DNA from 4 places in the Thalassobacillus sp. B23F22_16 genome. Region 1 is predicted to be linked to each of the others. Evidence: riboswitches for the same ligand, from Rfam matches in the RefSeq annotation. Region 1 holds a riboswitch; each other region holds the start of a gene.
What was found. Region 1 has a riboswitch for thiamine pyrophosphate ahead of ACGTNI_RS08035 (YkoF family thiamine/hydroxymethylpyrimidine-binding protein). Riboswitches for the same ligand answer to the same signal wherever they lie in the genome.

Region 1 (4,182 bases):
GACTGGAAAGGCGACGTAGAAAAATAAATCATTAATTGGAGGGGTTATCAATGCCAAAAGCAATGAACGCACAAGAAATTGCACGTAAAGTTATTGATAAAGAAGAATTGTTCATTTTGGATGTTCGTAACCAAAAAGAGTTCGCAGATTGGAAAATCGAAGGTGACAGTGTAGAAGTCATCAACGTACCTTACTTTGATCTATTAGATGGCGTGGAAAGCATCATGGATAAATTGCCAAACGAAAACGTGTTGGTCGTTTGTGCAAAAGAAGGATCTTCTATGATGGTTGCTGATCTGCTTGAAGAAGCTGGCGTGACAGGAGTTTCTTACTTGAAAGGCGGTATGAAAGCCTGGAGTGAGTACCTCGAGCCGGTAAAAGTAGGCGATACTTCTGATGGCGGTGAACTTTACCAGTTCGTACGTCTAGGAAAAGGCTGCCTATCTTATATGGTCATCTCTGACGGCGAAGCAATGGTCGTCGACTCTAACCGTATGATTCAGCCATACCTTGACTTTGCAAAAGAAAAGAATGCAAAAATCGTTCAAGTTGCAGACACTCATCTGCACGCGGACCACATCTCCGGCGGCCGTGCACTTCGTGAAGAAACAGGTGCTCAATACTGGCTGCCACCAAAAGATGCAACCGAAGTTCAATTCGATTACACCGCACTGGAGGATGGCACAGAAATTACAGTCGGTACCACTAAAGTTGGCGCTCAAGCTGTATATTCTCCAGGTCACACGATCGGATCTACTTCTTTCATCATCGACAGCAAATACTTGTTGACTGGTGACATCCTGTTCGTAGAATCCATTGGCCGTCCGGACCTTGCAGGCCTTGCAGAAGACTGGGTCGGCGACTTGCGCGACACACTTTACAGCCGTTACAAAGAGCTGTCTGAAGACTTGGAAGTACTTCCTGCCCACTTCGCTAACATGAGTGAAGTACAGGATGATGGTAAAGTATCCGCACCACTAGGTGAGCTTTACAAAGTGAACACTGGCCTGAACGTGGAAGATGAAGGCGAATTCCGTAAAATGGTTACAGAAAACCTTCCACCACAACCAAACGCATATCAGGAAATACGTCAAGTGAACATGGGTAAACTAACACCAGAAGAAGAAGAGAAGCGTGAAATGGAAATTGGACCAAACCGCTGCGCGGTATCCTAATGGGCTGCCCCATTCTAGTGGGGCTCCCGGTTAATTTTAAAAAAGGAGTGTATCAAAATGGAAGCAAATAAAGTACTAGATGCAAAAGGTCTGGCATGCCCAATGCCAATCGTAAAGACAAAAAAAGCGATGGATGAATTGAACAGCGGAGATATCCTCGAAATCCACGCAACAGATAAAGGTGCAAAAGCAGACTTAGCAGCCTGGACTGATTCCAGTGGACACGAACTCGTCGACCAGAAAGAAGAAGACGAAGTCCTCAAATTCTGGATCAAGAAAGGCTAAGGAATAAAGGGGGACAGACATACCAGCACAGCTGGGTGGCTGTCCCTTTCCAATTGGTAAGGCTTTCATAGAGATAAAGGGAGGAAGAAAAAATGGATTTATGGTTTTATGTCACGATATTCCTAATTGGCTTTGCAGGTTCTTATGTTTCTGGAATGGTAGGGATCGGCGGATCGATTATTAAATATCCAATGCTTTTATATATACCACCTATGCTGGGATTCGCCGCTTTTACCGCACACGAAGTATCGGGAATCAGCGCCGTTCAGGTGTTTTTCGCAACCATTGCCGGTGCCTGGGCTTACCGTAAAGGCGGTTATCTCAATAAAGATCTGATTATTTATATGGGTGCAAGTATCCTGGTTGGTAGTTTCATAGGAAGCTATGGTTCAAGATTCATGGGTGAAAATGGGATACAGATTGTCTACGGCGTGCTCGCCTTGCTGGCAGCCATCATGATGTTTATTCCACGCAAAAATGTGGATGATATACCACCTGAAGAGGTGACCTTTAATAAAACAATAGCCGCAACGGCAGGTTTCTCCGTCGGTGTTGCAGCCGGTATCGTTGGTGCAGCAGGTGCCTTCCTGCTTGTTCCGATCATGTTAACGGTTCTAAAAATACCGACTCGCGTAACGATTGCAACTTCTCTGGCCGTAACGTTCATATCATCGATTGGTTCCACTGTCGGGAAGGTGATGACGGGGCAGGTTGTCCTCGTGCCTGCGATAATCATGATCATCGCAAGTCTGATCGCCTCACCGCTTGGTGCAAAAGCAGGTCAGAAAGTAAACACCAAATTGCTTCAAGGGATTCTGGCAGCACTGATCGTCGGAACTGCTATCAAAATCTGGTGGGACGTTCTGCTTTAATGGTTTACAATGGATTGGAAATCTATTAAGCTATAAATAACTGAAAAATTGCATAGCGAATTTCGAGCACTAGGGGTGCGTGTAAGCTGAGAGGAGTCTTGGACTCTGACCCTTAGAACCCGAACTGGATAATACCAGCGTGGGGAAGTGCATGGTCTTAGGTGACACGTATAATAAATAAACGATACCTTCGAACTGCATTCCCCCGCGGGATGCAGTTTTTTATATGGAAAAATATAAAATTTGGAGGGTTATTTATGGAAAACCAAGTATGCAATGGAACAAGCAAGATTGTCGGGTGCCGTTTTTCAGTACACCCCATGACTGATGACTTCGTTTCTGTCATCCTGGGAGCTTTAGAGGAAGTGGATACGTCAAAGGTTTGGATGAAAACGGATGATGTCAGTACGTGTGTCAGGGGAAGACTTCCGCATGTCTTCGATGTCACACAGGCGATTTTCGCCCAAGCTGCCAAAACAGGTCATCATGTCGCTTTTTCAGGAACGTATTCCGTCGGCTGTCCAGGGGACACCGAGGGAGACGTGTATATGTCGGAAGATGACACAAAAATGAATAATCAGGATGACATGGATCAATACACCGCCTGTGATTTTGCCTTGTACCCGCTTGGTTCTGACAGTTATATGGAAATGATCATGGAACAGATTGAAGCAGCGAAGCAGCGGGGGCTGGAAGTGGAAAGTATTCATTATGCCACCAAGCTACGTGGAGAGGCCAGAGAAATTTTCGCGACACTTGAAAATGCATTCGCGGTCACTCAGGAGCATAACAGCCATGTGGTCATGACGGCTTCCATTTCAGCCAACAGCCCGTCCCATCAGAAGGAGAATGACGATGAATAACTGGAAAATGAGAGAAATCGTTGTCATGTCGGTTCTGTCTGTTGTTTTTGCTGTGGTATATCTGGCGTTTCTTCCAGTTGGAAAGCTGCTTGTCGGCTTTTTCGGACCGATCGGTTATGATTTGATTTTCGGTATCTGGTTCATCGTATCGATTATCGCAGCTTATATTATCCGGAAGCCTGGTGCAGCATTTTTATCCGAGACCATAGCAGCGATCATTGAAGTCATGCTCGGAAACGCTGTCGGGCCGATGTTGATTGTCTCCGGTATGATTCAGGGACTTGGCGCAGAAGCAGTGTTTGCCGCCACCCGCTACCGTTTGTACAATGTCTGGGTACTGATGGGTGCTGGTATGGGGTCCGCGCTGTTCAGTTTTGTATGGGGTTACTTCATCTCAGGGTATGCTGCTCTTGCTACTTCTTATGTAACTGCGATGTTTATTGCCCGGATGATCAGCGGTGCGGTCATTGCAGGATTGCTAGGAAAAGCACTGAGTGACGCGCTTGCTAAGACCGGTGTGCTATACAATTTCGCCCTTGGAAAAGAGCATAGGAGAAATAAACATGGCGCCGCATGATTTAATTGAGGTGAAAAACCTTACCGTCAGCTACGAAGAAGCAAAAGAGCCTGTTTTGGATGGCTTGAATCTTTCCCTTTCTAAAGGAGAAACCACGTTGCTGCTCGGCCCCAGCGGCTCTGGCAAAAGCACCTTGATGTACAGCCTTAATGGCCTGTACCCCGAAGAATTAGATGGAAAGCTGACAGGGGAACGCTTTTACAGGGAACGCCCTTATGAAGCGTTTAATCCAGGAGAATTAAGCAGGCGGATCGGTGTGGTGTTCCAGGATCCCGAAAGCCAGTTTTGCATGCTTACAGTCGAGGATGAAGTAGCATTTGGACTGGAAAATCTCGACACGCCTCCTGACGTTATCGCTGCGAAAGTGGACTGGGCTCTGGAGCTGGTGGGTTTGTCCGATGTGAAGGAAG
Region 2 (4,182 bases), on a different contig from region 1:
TTGTGAATGAAGAGTTTTCTGATTGTCAGTGGCTTTCCGCATATGAAAACCAGCCATTGGACCAATGGAAGTTAATCGATAACACCGCTGACTCGCCTTTCGTAATCGAAGGATGGGAAGTGTGGATACGAGAGGAATGGAAGAAAGCCGGCGAGTTGGAATCCGTGAGAAAACATTTCGAATCGATATTGTCAGAAATGCAGCACGTCGAAAAACGGACCCAGCAGCCGGTTATTTTGATTATGCTTGAAATGGGCCGTGGTGTTGTCCCCTTGGACAAGGATGACCGGGCCTGGCGAGACTTATCGGGGTGGGTACTGCAGGTAGCGGCAGAGAAAGCGGAATCTGTTCATTATTGCTGGCATGGCCTGTCGAGGCAGTTGAAATAAGATGAGAGTTTGTTTTGTCAGGCATGGAGAAACAGACTGGAATACAGAAGGAAAACTGCAAGGGCATACAGCGACATCACTTAATGAAACAGGAATCCGGCAAACCCGTCAATGTGCAGAACAGTTAGCGGTGGAAACGTGGGACGTGATTCTCAGCAGTCCATTACAGCGGGCAAGGGAATCAGCTCATATCCTTTCTGACTGTATGGGGGTCCCCCATTTCGTTTCGCCTCTTTTTACAGAACTTGATTATGGCCATTGGAATGGTCAACCCCGGGAAAGTTTAATCCATAATCAAGCATTCAGGAAATGGTATGACATGGCAATGCATAAGTTGGAAAAACAGGTTAATAGCGAGTGGAAGGCCCTCTGTCATGCTTATAGAGATGACGCTATTGTTGTGGTGACGCATGGATTAGTGATCCAGCAGCTGGAGAAGGTGCTGGACAAGAAGTGTACATCAGCCGGTGAGCTTGTTTCCAATGGTAGTTTCATATATATTACATTATAACTATCTATTTTCAGGTTAAGGGGGAGAGCGATGTTTTCGAAAGAAGAACGGGATGCAATCTATAAAGTTATTTATACTCGAAGAGATATTCGAAGTTTTTTACCCAAACCTATAGAAGAAGATGTCATTCAACGAATTCTTGAAGCAGCTCACCATGCACCATCGGTAGGGTTTATGCAGCCATGGAGTTATATTTTAATATCGTCATCTGAAATCAAAGAACAGTTAGCCTGGGCGGCCGATAAGGAAAGACGGGCACTAGCCATTCATTATGAAGGGGAAAGAGAGACTAAATTCCTCAGTCTGAAAGTCGAAGGTTTAAAGGAAGCCCCTCTGACGATTTGTGTGACATGTGACCCCACCAGAGGAGGTTCACATGTATTAGGCCGTAATTCTATTCCGGAAACCGATGCCTTATCGACAGCGTGTTCGATACAGAACATGTGGCTGGCAGCGTGTGCGGAAGGCCTGGCCATGGGCTGGGTGAGTTTTTATAAAAAGAATGATGTTCGTGATATTCTCGATATACCGCCGCACGTGGACCCACTCGCACTTCTTTCGGTAGGTTACACGGATACGTATCCAGACAAGCCTATTTTAGAAAAAGCGGACTGGGAAAAAAGATCAGACTTGGATAACCTTATTTTTGAAGATCAGTGGGGCAGGAAATCATCGTAAGAACCTGGCTGCTAAGGTAATAACATATGTTAGTGGGAAAGAGTTATCCCTTTATAATTGTCTCTTTTAAGAAATTTTTTTCTAGTAAACGATGAAGAATGTCTAATATATTTGCCATTTTGTCTAATTTAAATTTGAATTTGTCTAATAAATAGTTGATATTGTCTACCTTAGTATAGCTGTTGTCTCATTTATAAGTAATGTGTCTCATAAAAACGCACGAATTCAATGCCTGCTCCTCTCCTGGGTCAGGCACTTCTTTATTAGGGAATAATTGGATTTGATGGACTAGGATGGAGCTATTACAATGAATGTGGAAAGTAAATAATATTAGAATCTACTAGGGGAGCCTGTGTAGCAGGCTGAGAAAAAAGCGAACAAACTTTTTGACCCTCAGGACCTGATCTGGATCATACCAGCGTAGGGAAGTAGTTTGTGAGTTTAAGCTACTATAACCAGGTCCTATGGGCGTGGTTTTTTGTGTTTTTATAGCCCCTCAAATAGGATGGAGGAGTAATGATGCAATTGAATGAACAGACGGTTCTGATTACCGGAGCAAGCAGGGGATTAGGGGCTGCAATTGCCGAAGCGTTTGCGAATGAGGGTGCAAATGTCATTATTAACTATTTTAAAAGTAAACAGAAAGCAGAAGCGCTCGTCGATCGTTTAGGAGATAAAGCAATCGCTGTACAGGCAGATATCAGGGATAAGAATCAGGTTGACGAAATGGTCGATCGTGCGGTAAGTCATTTTGGCACGCCATTATCCACCATTATCAATAATGCCCTGGTCGATTTCCGTTTTGATCCGAAGGCCCAGAAGAATGCAGCGGAGTTAGAATGGGACAACTTCCAGACTCAAATCGAAGGCACAGTAAAAGGATCGGTTGAACGCCGTGCAGGCCGGTCTGGCTTATATGAAGGAACTTGGGTTTGGACGAATCATCAACATCGGTACCAACCTGCTGCAAAACCCTGTAGTTGCTTATCATGAGTATACAACAGGGAAGGCCGCTTTATTGGGTTTCACACGAAATATGGCCAAGGAATTAGGGCAGTATGGGATAACCGTCAATATGGTTTCCGGGGGGTTATTGAAAGAAACAGATGCCAGCCGTGTGACGACAGAAGAAGTATTCGGAGTGGTTGAGCTGGTGACACCGCTCCAGAAAGCGACCAGCCCCCAGGAACTGGCGGATGCTGTATTGTTTTTTGCATCGCCTTGGGCCAGAGCGGTTACCGGTCAAAATCTTGTCGTAGATGGCGGGTTGGTAATGGATTAAGATCGATACTTCTCCAACATAATGAGTGCTTATCAATAATAGGGGGAGACAAAATCCCCGGATATTTAGTGTGGGCGGAGCGGCATGTACCAGGAGCCTGTTGATCCCATATTGGTTCTCATGATAGAAGAATAAAAGAGATAGACTCCTTCCAGCTAGATACCTAGTATGGAAGGAGTTTATGATTATAAGAAGAAAGTAACGTATTTATTTAAGAAGAAGGAAATTCAGGATTTTTGTGATTTGGACAGAATTATGACTGTGGCACATACAACACGACTAAAGCTATTAACCACCCTTATAGAAATGATAATAGCCCTGTGCTATCAAATGAAAGATGGAAGCGTAGTGGGTTCGAGGATTGTTAGCGTATTATTGAATGTGTTCAAGTTAACCGTAGCCCCTATTGGAATGGCAGCTTTATATGTCCCGTGTGCTGTAGCAAGATTAGTCATAAGCGGTTTATTTAATGGTACGATAAATTCGTTGATCAGGTCTTCGTACGTTTTCCCATAAGATTCCTGACATTCTGTACATTCTCCCATAACGATACCGATACAATCCCGGAACTTCCCAGCCATTCTTAAATGTTCTATATATCGGTAGATGGTGTTAATGGGTTCATGTGTATCTTCGATGAGCAGTATTTTTCCCCGTGTATCTATTTCAAAAGGAGTACCAAGCGTACCAAGTAATGACGTGAGATTTCCTCCGACAATCGGACCGGTGACATTCCCGGCATTTTTGCTGTTTAACGGCATGTCTGGAGGGTTTAATATTTGCCTCATTGGTGCAGTATTGGTAACAGCAGTAAAAAATTGATTGAAATTATACTCGGGAGTGCTTGCATTAAAATCCACGAGCAAAAGGCTCTGGAATGTGGTCATGCTGGTAAATTGGTACAACGTATTTAATAGTACCGTAATGTCACTGTACCCGCTTAGGATTTTAGGGTTTCGCTGTATAAGCGGGTAGTCAAGATAGGGGAGAATTCCTGCAACTCCAACCCCTCCCCGTGACGGCAAGATCATCTTTACCTGAGGATTGGTAAACATACTCATTAGATCTGCCGCACGATCCTGAGCTGTTCCTGCTATAAAGCCATTTCGGGCGTAAACGCTTTGGCCAAGAATTGTTTTAAACCCCATATCTTCTAACATTGCTATTCCAGTCTCGACTTCATCCCTTTCTGGCGGGCTTCCCAATGTAACAATACCGATTGTATCCCCACGCTGTAATGCATAAGGCAATATGGGCATAGAAAAAACTCCTCTCCGGAATCATATAGCTATTAATATTTTATGATTTAAACTTACTAAAAA
Region 3 (4,182 bases), on a different contig from region 1:
TTAATGTCATAGGAATCAAGCAGTTCCGATACTGTTGTGATATGGTCAGGTAAATCAATGCTTCTTCCGTTAAGTTGAATATTCATAACTGGATGCTCCTTTCTTATCCAAACGCTTCGGTGAAAACAACTCCCGGAAAGCCTGAGGTACGTCTTGCTTCGTAATCAGATCCTTCATCATCTGCCCCGTAGCAGGTGCCAGTAAAATGCCATTTCGGTAGTGCCCGGTGGCAAAGTAGAATCCCGTAAGTGCCGGGTGCTCTCCTATGATCGGCAACCCATCGACAGACCCCGGCCGGATTCCTGACCAGAACTCCTGCATCGGTTCTTCTTTCAGTTCTGGAAAAACTGCAAACACACGATGCATCAGATCCGCCAGTCCTCCAGCGGTCGTTCCTGAACTTAAGTCATCAGGTTTGGACGTGGCTCCAACGATGTAACGTCCATCCGGTTTCGGGACGATGTAAAAATCGTTAAAGAACAACGCTTCCTTAAAATAATGCTTGCCTGGTTGAATCGAAAAGCATTCCCCCTTCACAGGTACGATTGGGTTATTCATCCCTGTCGCTTCAAACCATCGCCCACTGTCCGCTCCGGAAGCTGCCACAACCCGGCTCGCTGTTACAGAAGCATTCTCTAATTGCACCGTGAACATGTCCTCCGTTTTTGTTACATCAAAAACATTTGTGTTTTCCAGTAAGTCGCCGCCATAAAGCAAGGCCGCCCGTTTCAAAGCTTCGCAAGTGGCAGTTGGTTCGACATGGCCATCCTTAGTCATAAACAATGCCCCGGAAACCTCCGGCGGAAGATCAGGCACTTTATCCCTTACCTGTTCGGCTTCCAGCCATTCCAGGCTGGTGAACGCATGTTTTTTCTCCAGGAGCTCCTGTTTATGCCCTTCATCCATCGCGACTTCCATCATTCCAAACGGAGAAAGCCCGATATCAATCGCTGTTAGTTCATGAAGTTCCTTCCTTAAGACTTGATATAAATCTCTGCTTTTTTCACAAAATTCATGATAGGCATCGGATGCCTGGTGCTCCGTATGAACCCCGAGCATCCCTGCGGCTGCTTTCGTAGATTTCTGGCCACTCACCTGCTTATCAATGACAACGGCACGGACCCAGCTTTTGTTCAAATAGTAGGAAATAGAATGACCAATGATGCCACCGCCAATGATCACGACATCATAATGTTCCTTCATGGATCGTTAGCTCCTTTACATACCTTTTTACAGCTTGAAGCGGTTGTGCAGCCTCGAAGATCCCCGACATGACAGCAACCCCCGCGGCACCCGCTTCCTGTATTTCTAGTATTCTATCGGGAGTGATACCACCAATCGCGATCACAGGAATATCAATCGAAGAAGTGATAGATTCGAGCTCCTCAAGGCCTCTTGGCTCCATTCCTTTTTTGCTGCTTGTTGCATAAACATGACCAAACATCACATAATCGGCACCTTCCTCCTCTGCCTGTTTTGCCGCTTGAAGGGAATGAACCGAGACCCCAACCTTCAGAGAAGGATCCGTCTGTTTCACCTTAGTCACCCCGGAGCCCTTTTCTTTCAGGTGAATATTGGGGGCTCCAGTCTCACCGGCAACATCTAATCGACTATGGATACACAGCTTGTCCCTATTAACTCCGCTTGCAATTAACCCTTCTACTATCGACTGATAGTCAGCATCATTCATGTGAGTTTCTCTTAGAATAATGAGATCTACCAATGGTTCAATTTCTGCAATTGCCGCTGACAACGTCTGCCTTCTCATCTTTCCATTTGTCACTGCCACCAGTTTCATACCCAGCACACCTTTTTTAAGCATTAAAAATACCACTTCCCCCGGAGGAAAAGTGGTATGTCCCATTTACTTAAGTCGACAATCGTGAAAGAAACATAGACTTGCTCTTTCACGACGCCATCGTCGTCACTTTCCTCCGCTGGTGTTTCAAGCCAGATCAGGTTCCGAGGGTCCCAAAGTTATACTTTGATCTCAGCCTTAAAGGAAAGGCACCCCTAGTGAATATTTTTATGCAGTTTTTGGAAAACGCTTCATCTATTACTTTACAATAATTTCGCATTCTAGTCCAGTTTATTTTCTGATTTTTCCGAGCATTGATTGGTGATTTCTATAGCCACCTCTTCCTATTAAGAAAAAGAGTTAATATTTTGCTGATCACTTTTTTGCTGTAAAAGTTTCAGGAGATCCAGGAAATGGTCGTCCCGTGTATGAATCGCTTGTTCCCCGTGATCCTCATATTGGTAAAAACCTTGGTTCGTTCTAATCCCATGCTGATCGTTCTCCACCATTTCCTTTAAGAAGGAAGGGACTTCTCTTGTATTCGATAGATCTTCTAATATCTTTCCAACCATCGCTTGTGTGGTTTGCAGGCCGGCTAAATCCTGACTTTCCATCGGTCCGCAGAAAGCCCACTTAAAGCCCATGCTTCCTTTCATGGCAATATCAATATCTTCTGCCGTAGCCACTCCCTCTTCCATTAAGTGGAATGCTTCGCGAAGCATAGCTACTTGAACGCGGTTGACGATAAATCCTGAAATTTCTTTTTTCAGGACTACTGGCGATTTTCCGATTTCTTTCATTAAATCATAAGTTGTTTCGACGACGGTTTCCTCTGTTTTTTCTCCCTTAACAATCTCCACAATTGGTACCAGTTGTGGCGGGTTGAAAAAGTGAGTAATGACAAACCTTTCCGGATGCTTCGCTTTTTGAGTTAATTCCTCCAGTGGAAAAGTGGACGTATTAGACGAAATAATCGTTTCGTCTGAAACACTATCCTCGATGATTTCGTATGTATCCAGTTTTTTCTCCAGATCTTCCGGTATGGATTCAAAAATAAAGTCAGCACCTTCAATAGCTTCATGCAAATCGGTTGTATACGTGATACGCTCCAGCGTCTGATTCATCTCGTCCTCTGTCAGCATCTCTTTATCAACCATGATTTTTAAGCTATTCGTCATGAGTTCTCTTGCATCTTCCAATGATGACGCTCGTCTGGCCCGGATTTTTACATTTTTTCCTGCCTGGGCAAATAATTGAGCAGCGCCATGCCCCATCACACCTGCTCCAAGTACGGTAATATTTTTCATTTTACTACCCCTTTTATATGGTTATTTTTATAAGATTACGTTCGCCCCTGTTTCTTCATCAAATGTAACATGTTTGCCAAAAGCACGCTCTCCATCACCTGGATATGAAGTATTAACTCTACTATCTATTCTAAAAATATTTCGACATTTATGAAACTTCGAATTCCGCTATATGCAACAACTTAGATTTTTTCACACAAATGAAAAACCCACTTCAGCATTCTGCTTAAGTGGATTCCTTCAGACTATTCAATCACTTGGTTTTCCAGCTTTCCGATCCCTTCTATTTCGATTTCGATATGATCGCCAGGCTTAAGCGGTCCCACTCCAGAAGGGGTTCCGGTGATAATCACATCCCCAGGGTTCAAGGTCATCACTTCTGTCACCTTGACAATCAAGTCCTCGATTTTATGAATGAGGTCATTCGTATTCGAGTGTTGTCTCACTTCACCGTTAATGGACAGCTTTATATCTACATGATTAGGATCCAGGCCTGTTTCAATTACCGGCCCCAGTGGTTTAAAAGTAGGAAAGGATTTAGCTCTAGTAAATTGTCCATCCTTTTTTTGAAGGTCCCTGTCCGAAATATCGTTATTGCACGTATAACCGAATACATACGACAACGCTTCATCCCTTGAGACATCTTTTGCTTCTTTTCCTATCACGACTGCGAGCTCTGCTTCGTAATCAATTCTGTGTTCCAAATTTGGTAAGGTCACTTTGTCTTCATGACCAATAATAGCTGTCGGGGAGACCATGAACATCATCGGCTCCTCAGGGATCGGCATCCCGCTTTCCTCGGCATGAAGGGCATAATTCAATCCGATGGCCACCAGCTGCCCTGGCACGACCGGTGGTAAAAGTTTCACTTCATTTAAATTAAAAGTAGTGTCGAGTTTACCTGGTGTCCCTTGCAAAAAGTCCCCGTCTAATTTTGTGATTGTATCTCCCTCTAATACTCCATACATTACTTCTTCCTTTACTGCAAACCGTACATATTTCATTAAAATAAATCCTCCCTTCTGTCTTTTCCTTCTATTCACGTATAAAAAAATCCTTCTCCTGTCATACGCATTC
Region 4 (4,182 bases), on a different contig from region 1:
AATTTCTTCCGGTGCTCGGTCGCAATTAACGCTGCCCATCACTAAATATTTACGGAGCCTATCTTTTAATTTCACGAGTTTGTCCTCCTCAGTTGAGCAGTTTCCAGAGAAAGAGCATCGATAAATGCAGGTACAAACGTGCCTGGTCCGGTAACCGCAACACTATTCGCGGCATACTCGGCTGCTAACCCATAAAACTCTACCGCTGCCAGTGCCTTCCTTTCAGCCGTGCCTTCTACTGTCAGACAAGCAGCCAAGATCGATCCTAACAGACAGCCTGCTCCGGTTACTTTAGAAAGGATGGCATGCCCGGTCTCATTGGTTTCCATACGCTTACCATTACAGACTACATCCGTAGCACCCGATACGACCGCCAACGTGCTGTAACGGTTAGCTACCTGTTTTGCCACCTCACCGATATCCCCCGATCCGCGCGATTCGACACCTTTCATTTCCCAGGAAATATCGACAAGGTTCGCTAGTTCAGCAGCATTCCCTTTGATAGCTGTCGGTTGGACTACTTGTAATATTTCCTCGACGGCATGTCTGCGAAAAGGGGTTGCGGCCACACCAACTGGGTCTAGGACAACCGGAAGGCCCTTGTCGTTGGCTGCCTGTCCCGCTTTTACCATGGCTGGAATCTCTGGAGCAGTCAGCGTGCCAATATTAATTAGCAGGCCATCGGCATTGGCAGCCATTTCTGCTGCTTCCTCTTCAGCTTTTGCCATGACTGGCGCTCCACCAAAAGAGAGCAGGCCATTAGCTGTAAAATTCATAACCACCTGATTGGTCAGATGATGGATGAGTGGTGTATTTTTTCTAACCTCTTCGATTACATTCACTGCCTGACCTCCTCCCGTATCGCCCAGTGATTCGTTGGACCGTTTCCATATCCCAGGTTGAATGCATGGCGTATCGCTGCTGTAATATAATGCTTCGAGCGTTCTACCGCCCTCACTAATGGAAGGCCCTGGCTTAAAAAGGCCGTAATTGCCGCAGAATACGTGCACCCGGTGCCATGCGTGTTTTTGGTAGAAATCCGGTCTGTTTCAAATACATGCACTTTATTACCGTCATATAACACATCAATGGCTGCCTCTTGCAGGTGTCCTCCTTTGATAAGGGCTGCTCCTGCTCCGAAGCCATGGACAATATGCGTTGCCGCTTCCTTCATATCGGCTACTGTCTCCACCTTTTCTTCCGTAATATAGGCTGCCTCAGCGATATTTGGTGTGATGAGAGTGGTGAGTGGAATCAGCTGCTGACGTAAATATTGCCGTGCCTCCGGTTCAATCAGTGCTTCACCGCTTGTCGCTACCATCACAGGGTCCATGACATAAGGCACCTGGAGTTCAGGAAGCGTATCAACTATCACTTTCATCATTTCTTGATTAGCAATCATGCCAGTTTTCACCGCGTGGATAGGCATATCGGAAACGATGGATGCCAGCTGCTGCTGGATCATCGCTGTCGGCAAATGATGAACAGCCTGGACGCCTGTTGTATTCTGTGCCGTCACGGACGTGAGAACGGACATACCGTAGCATTTCAGCTCTTGAAAGGTTTTTAAATCAGCCTGAATGCCTGCTCCGCCACTTGAATCGCTTCCCGCTATCGTAAGAGCACAAGGGGTTGCGGTACTCATCGTTGCATCACCCTTTTCTTCACCGGCCATTCTTCACACGTATAAGCCATCTCCCAGAATGCAAGTTCCAGCTGACAGCTTTTTCGAAAAGCTTCTTTCATGCGAATGCGTTGCCGCCCGGATGCTTCTTCAGCTAATCTATCCAGTCGTTCGCACAGCTTTCCAGTCAGGCCTCTCACCTCTGCCTCTGCATAGAAAGTTATCCATGGATAAAATGGATGATCATCATTCGGTTTATATTTTTCCATCAGTACCTGACCGATTTCCAGGTAAGTCCATGGACATGGCAGCAGGGCACAAAGAATTTCAGCTAAGTCTCCTGTTTGGGCATGGTACATCATGTGCTTGATATAGTGGTCTGCCGTTGGCGGGAGCGGGTACCCTTGCATATCTTCATAAACTACACCCGCCTGCTCACAAAAGTTATGGTGTGGATGGGTTTCACTGTTTAAAACAAAGCCTATTTGATCATGGAAGAGAGATATATCGTCTCGATTGCTTGATTTAGAGACGGCAATACCATAAATGTGCATAAATGCATTCAAATACTCAAAGTCTGCCTTAATATAGTGCTTAAGGGCTTCTTTAGGCACCTTACCTTTTCCAATTCCGTCTACAAATGGATGGTTGAATATCTCCTTAAATATAGCGTCATTTTCTTTTCTTAAACTTTCTGTGAAAGTCATGGTAAGCCTCCTTTAATAGTCAGGAAGCTACTAGGGGGAATAAAAGTAGATAGATAGAGGGTAATGAAGTTAGTCCTCTCCTACTTCCCTGCGCTGGCATTATCCAGATCAGGTTCCAAGGGACAAAGGAAAGATTCCTTATCTCAGCTGAACGCGCCCCTAGCAGTTTTCCGTAAATGGGTTATTTAAGAAACTCTTCTTACAGAATGAAATAATTGATCTTACCTGATTTTTATGACGTACCGATAGCTACAAACACCGCCATCGTCGTAAACAGAAGCGTCCGGTTCATCTTCTTCCTCCTTTCTCTACCGGGGGTGTCTGAAATGAAAAAAGCCAGATCCTCAGAGGACCTGACTTGGTAGGTTAAAAGAAAATAGACGTATCTTCCGACTACTTCCCTCCGCTGGTACTAACCAGATCAGGTCTATAAGAGTCGGAAAGCTTTACGCGCTTTCCTCTCAGCCCGCCATTCAGGGCACCCCTAGTAGTGTTCATAGTTATTCATTTGAATGTTACATATATATCATAGCAAAGATCCGTCAGCGCTTTCAATAGCTATTATTGATTGTTTACAGGCTTTCCAACAACAAGTACATACCGGTAAAAAGTAGAATGATATAGGTTCCCACCCGAAACAGCCGCTGGCTAATCCTATGAAACAACAGCTGCCCCAGAATGAGTCCGGCAAACACCACCGGTAAAGCAAGCCCACTCGCTTTCCACACCTCCAAATTAGTTCCTGCGAATACCACTTGAATGATTAAACTAACCAAATAGATGAATAAATAGAAAGCAAGTGTCGTTGCGCGCAGTTTTTCCTTATTCGTATCGGTACCGGAAAAGTAAAGGAGAATTGGCGGTCCGGGCATACCGATACTGGTCGTCATCGCCCCCGATAAGCCTCCTACTACAAAGTCCCTTTGTAGAGACTGATGGGTTCGGAACCGAAAGATCAAAAGTACGGTCAACACTAAAATGACGATGCTGATACCGAGCTTCAATTTCGTCATATCTGCCAGCAGAAACAGGAGGATACCAGCAGGAAGCCCTCCCACACTTCCGATCACGAATCTTTTTAACACACCGAGGTCGACATCCTGGCTGATTTTTCTGATCAACACAGCAGATATGACAAGAGAAAGTGCCAGATTAATCTGGATAGCCTCTCTGGGTTCAAATAGAAATAGTAAAAACGGCGTCGCCATGATGGAAAAGCCGAAGCCGGTACTCGTTTGTAAAATAGAAGCAATAAGAATAATGACTATGAATACGAGCAGGGAATCCACATAAACACCTTCTGTCTGAGACTTTTAAACTTCCTTTTGCTTTATAGCAAGACAGCATCCTTTTCACCAATGTATAGAAAGTATATAATCAAAGAAGATTGTCAAAAAATATCAATATTTTTTCGCGTGAATGATGTCTTTCTATGATAACATGTTGATGTTATTGGTTTTGGTTTAAAATAAAAATATCTACATAGATACAGGAGTGTAATTATGGCGGAAAACAAAGGATCCATGAAGTTTATTGTAATACTGACGGTCGTAGTCATTGGACTGATCGCTGCTTTTGTTATGTTAGACAATAATGGCAATGGCGGTGAAAGCGATACGGCTTCTTCCGGCGGTGATGCTCCGGCAATCGATGGTCACCCGACAATCGGGGAATCGGATGCACCGGTTGAAATCGTGGAATTTGGAGATTACTTGTGCCCGGCATGTAAAGTATGGAGCGACCAGGCATTTCCCCTGGTAAAACAGGATTACATTGACACCGGAGATGCCAACTTCACGTATATCAATGTGCTATTCCATGGCGAGGACTCCGAGCTTGCATCCTCGGCAG

Region 2: it holds a riboswitch for thiamine pyrophosphate, as region 1 does, so the genes downstream of both, ACGTNI_RS01985 (3-oxoacyl-ACP reductase) here and ACGTNI_RS08035 (YkoF family thiamine/hydroxymethylpyrimidine-binding protein) in region 1, are expected to answer to the same signal.
Region 3: it holds a riboswitch for thiamine pyrophosphate, as region 1 does, so the genes downstream of both, ACGTNI_RS01855 (thiamine phosphate synthase) here and ACGTNI_RS08035 (YkoF family thiamine/hydroxymethylpyrimidine-binding protein) in region 1, are expected to answer to the same signal.
Region 4: it holds a riboswitch for thiamine pyrophosphate, as region 1 does, so the genes downstream of both, tenA (thiaminase II) here and ACGTNI_RS08035 (YkoF family thiamine/hydroxymethylpyrimidine-binding protein) in region 1, are expected to answer to the same signal.

The regions. Positions count from the first base shown of each region.
Region 1 covers NZ_JBIEKD010000007.1:130,576-134,757, reverse strand. The annotation lists gene ACGTNI_RS08055 (sulfurtransferase TusA family protein) at 1-27, shown strand, start outside; gene ACGTNI_RS08050 (MBL fold metallo-hydrolase) at 51-1,175, shown strand; gene ACGTNI_RS08045 (sulfurtransferase TusA family protein) at 1,233-1,460, shown strand; gene ACGTNI_RS08040 (sulfite exporter TauE/SafE family protein) at 1,553-2,332, shown strand; TPP riboswitch at 2,394-2,495, shown strand; gene ACGTNI_RS08035 (YkoF family thiamine/hydroxymethylpyrimidine-binding protein) at 2,590-3,195, shown strand; gene ACGTNI_RS08030 (ECF transporter S component) at 3,188-3,772, shown strand; gene ACGTNI_RS08025 (ABC transporter ATP-binding protein) at 3,759-4,182, shown strand, end outside.
Region 2 covers NZ_JBIEKD010000001.1:409,957-414,138, reverse strand. The annotation lists gene ACGTNI_RS02000 (bifunctional adenosylcobinamide kinase/adenosylcobinamide-phosphate guanylyltransferase) at 1-389, shown strand, start outside; gene ACGTNI_RS02005 (histidine phosphatase family protein) at 1-6, shown strand, start outside; gene ACGTNI_RS01995 (histidine phosphatase family protein) at 391-900, shown strand; gene bluB (5,6-dimethylbenzimidazole synthase) at 931-1,578, shown strand; TPP riboswitch at 1,911-2,022, shown strand; partial or broken gene ACGTNI_RS01985 (3-oxoacyl-ACP reductase) at 2,098-2,860, shown strand; gene ACGTNI_RS01980 (S66 peptidase family protein) at 3,187-4,119, opposite strand.
Region 3 covers NZ_JBIEKD010000001.1:379,207-383,388, forward strand. The annotation lists gene thiS (sulfur carrier protein ThiS) at 1-86, opposite strand, end outside; gene thiO (glycine oxidase ThiO) at 70-1,203, opposite strand; gene ACGTNI_RS01855 (thiamine phosphate synthase) at 1,187-1,822, opposite strand; TPP riboswitch at 1,913-2,025, opposite strand; gene ACGTNI_RS01860 (3-hydroxyacyl-CoA dehydrogenase family protein) at 2,146-3,105, opposite strand; gene ACGTNI_RS01865 (fumarylacetoacetate hydrolase family protein) at 3,351-4,109, opposite strand.
Region 4 covers NZ_JBIEKD010000013.1:41,318-45,499, forward strand. The annotation lists gene thiE (thiamine phosphate synthase) at 1-75, opposite strand, end outside; gene thiM (hydroxyethylthiazole kinase) at 72-842, opposite strand; gene thiD (bifunctional hydroxymethylpyrimidine kinase/phosphomethylpyrimidine kinase) at 839-1,645, opposite strand; gene tenA (thiaminase II) at 1,642-2,331, opposite strand; TPP riboswitch at 2,400-2,502, opposite strand; TPP riboswitch at 2,713-2,827, opposite strand; gene ACGTNI_RS11595 (sulfite exporter TauE/SafE family protein) at 2,904-3,620, opposite strand; gene ACGTNI_RS11600 (DsbA family protein) at 3,834-4,182, shown strand, end outside.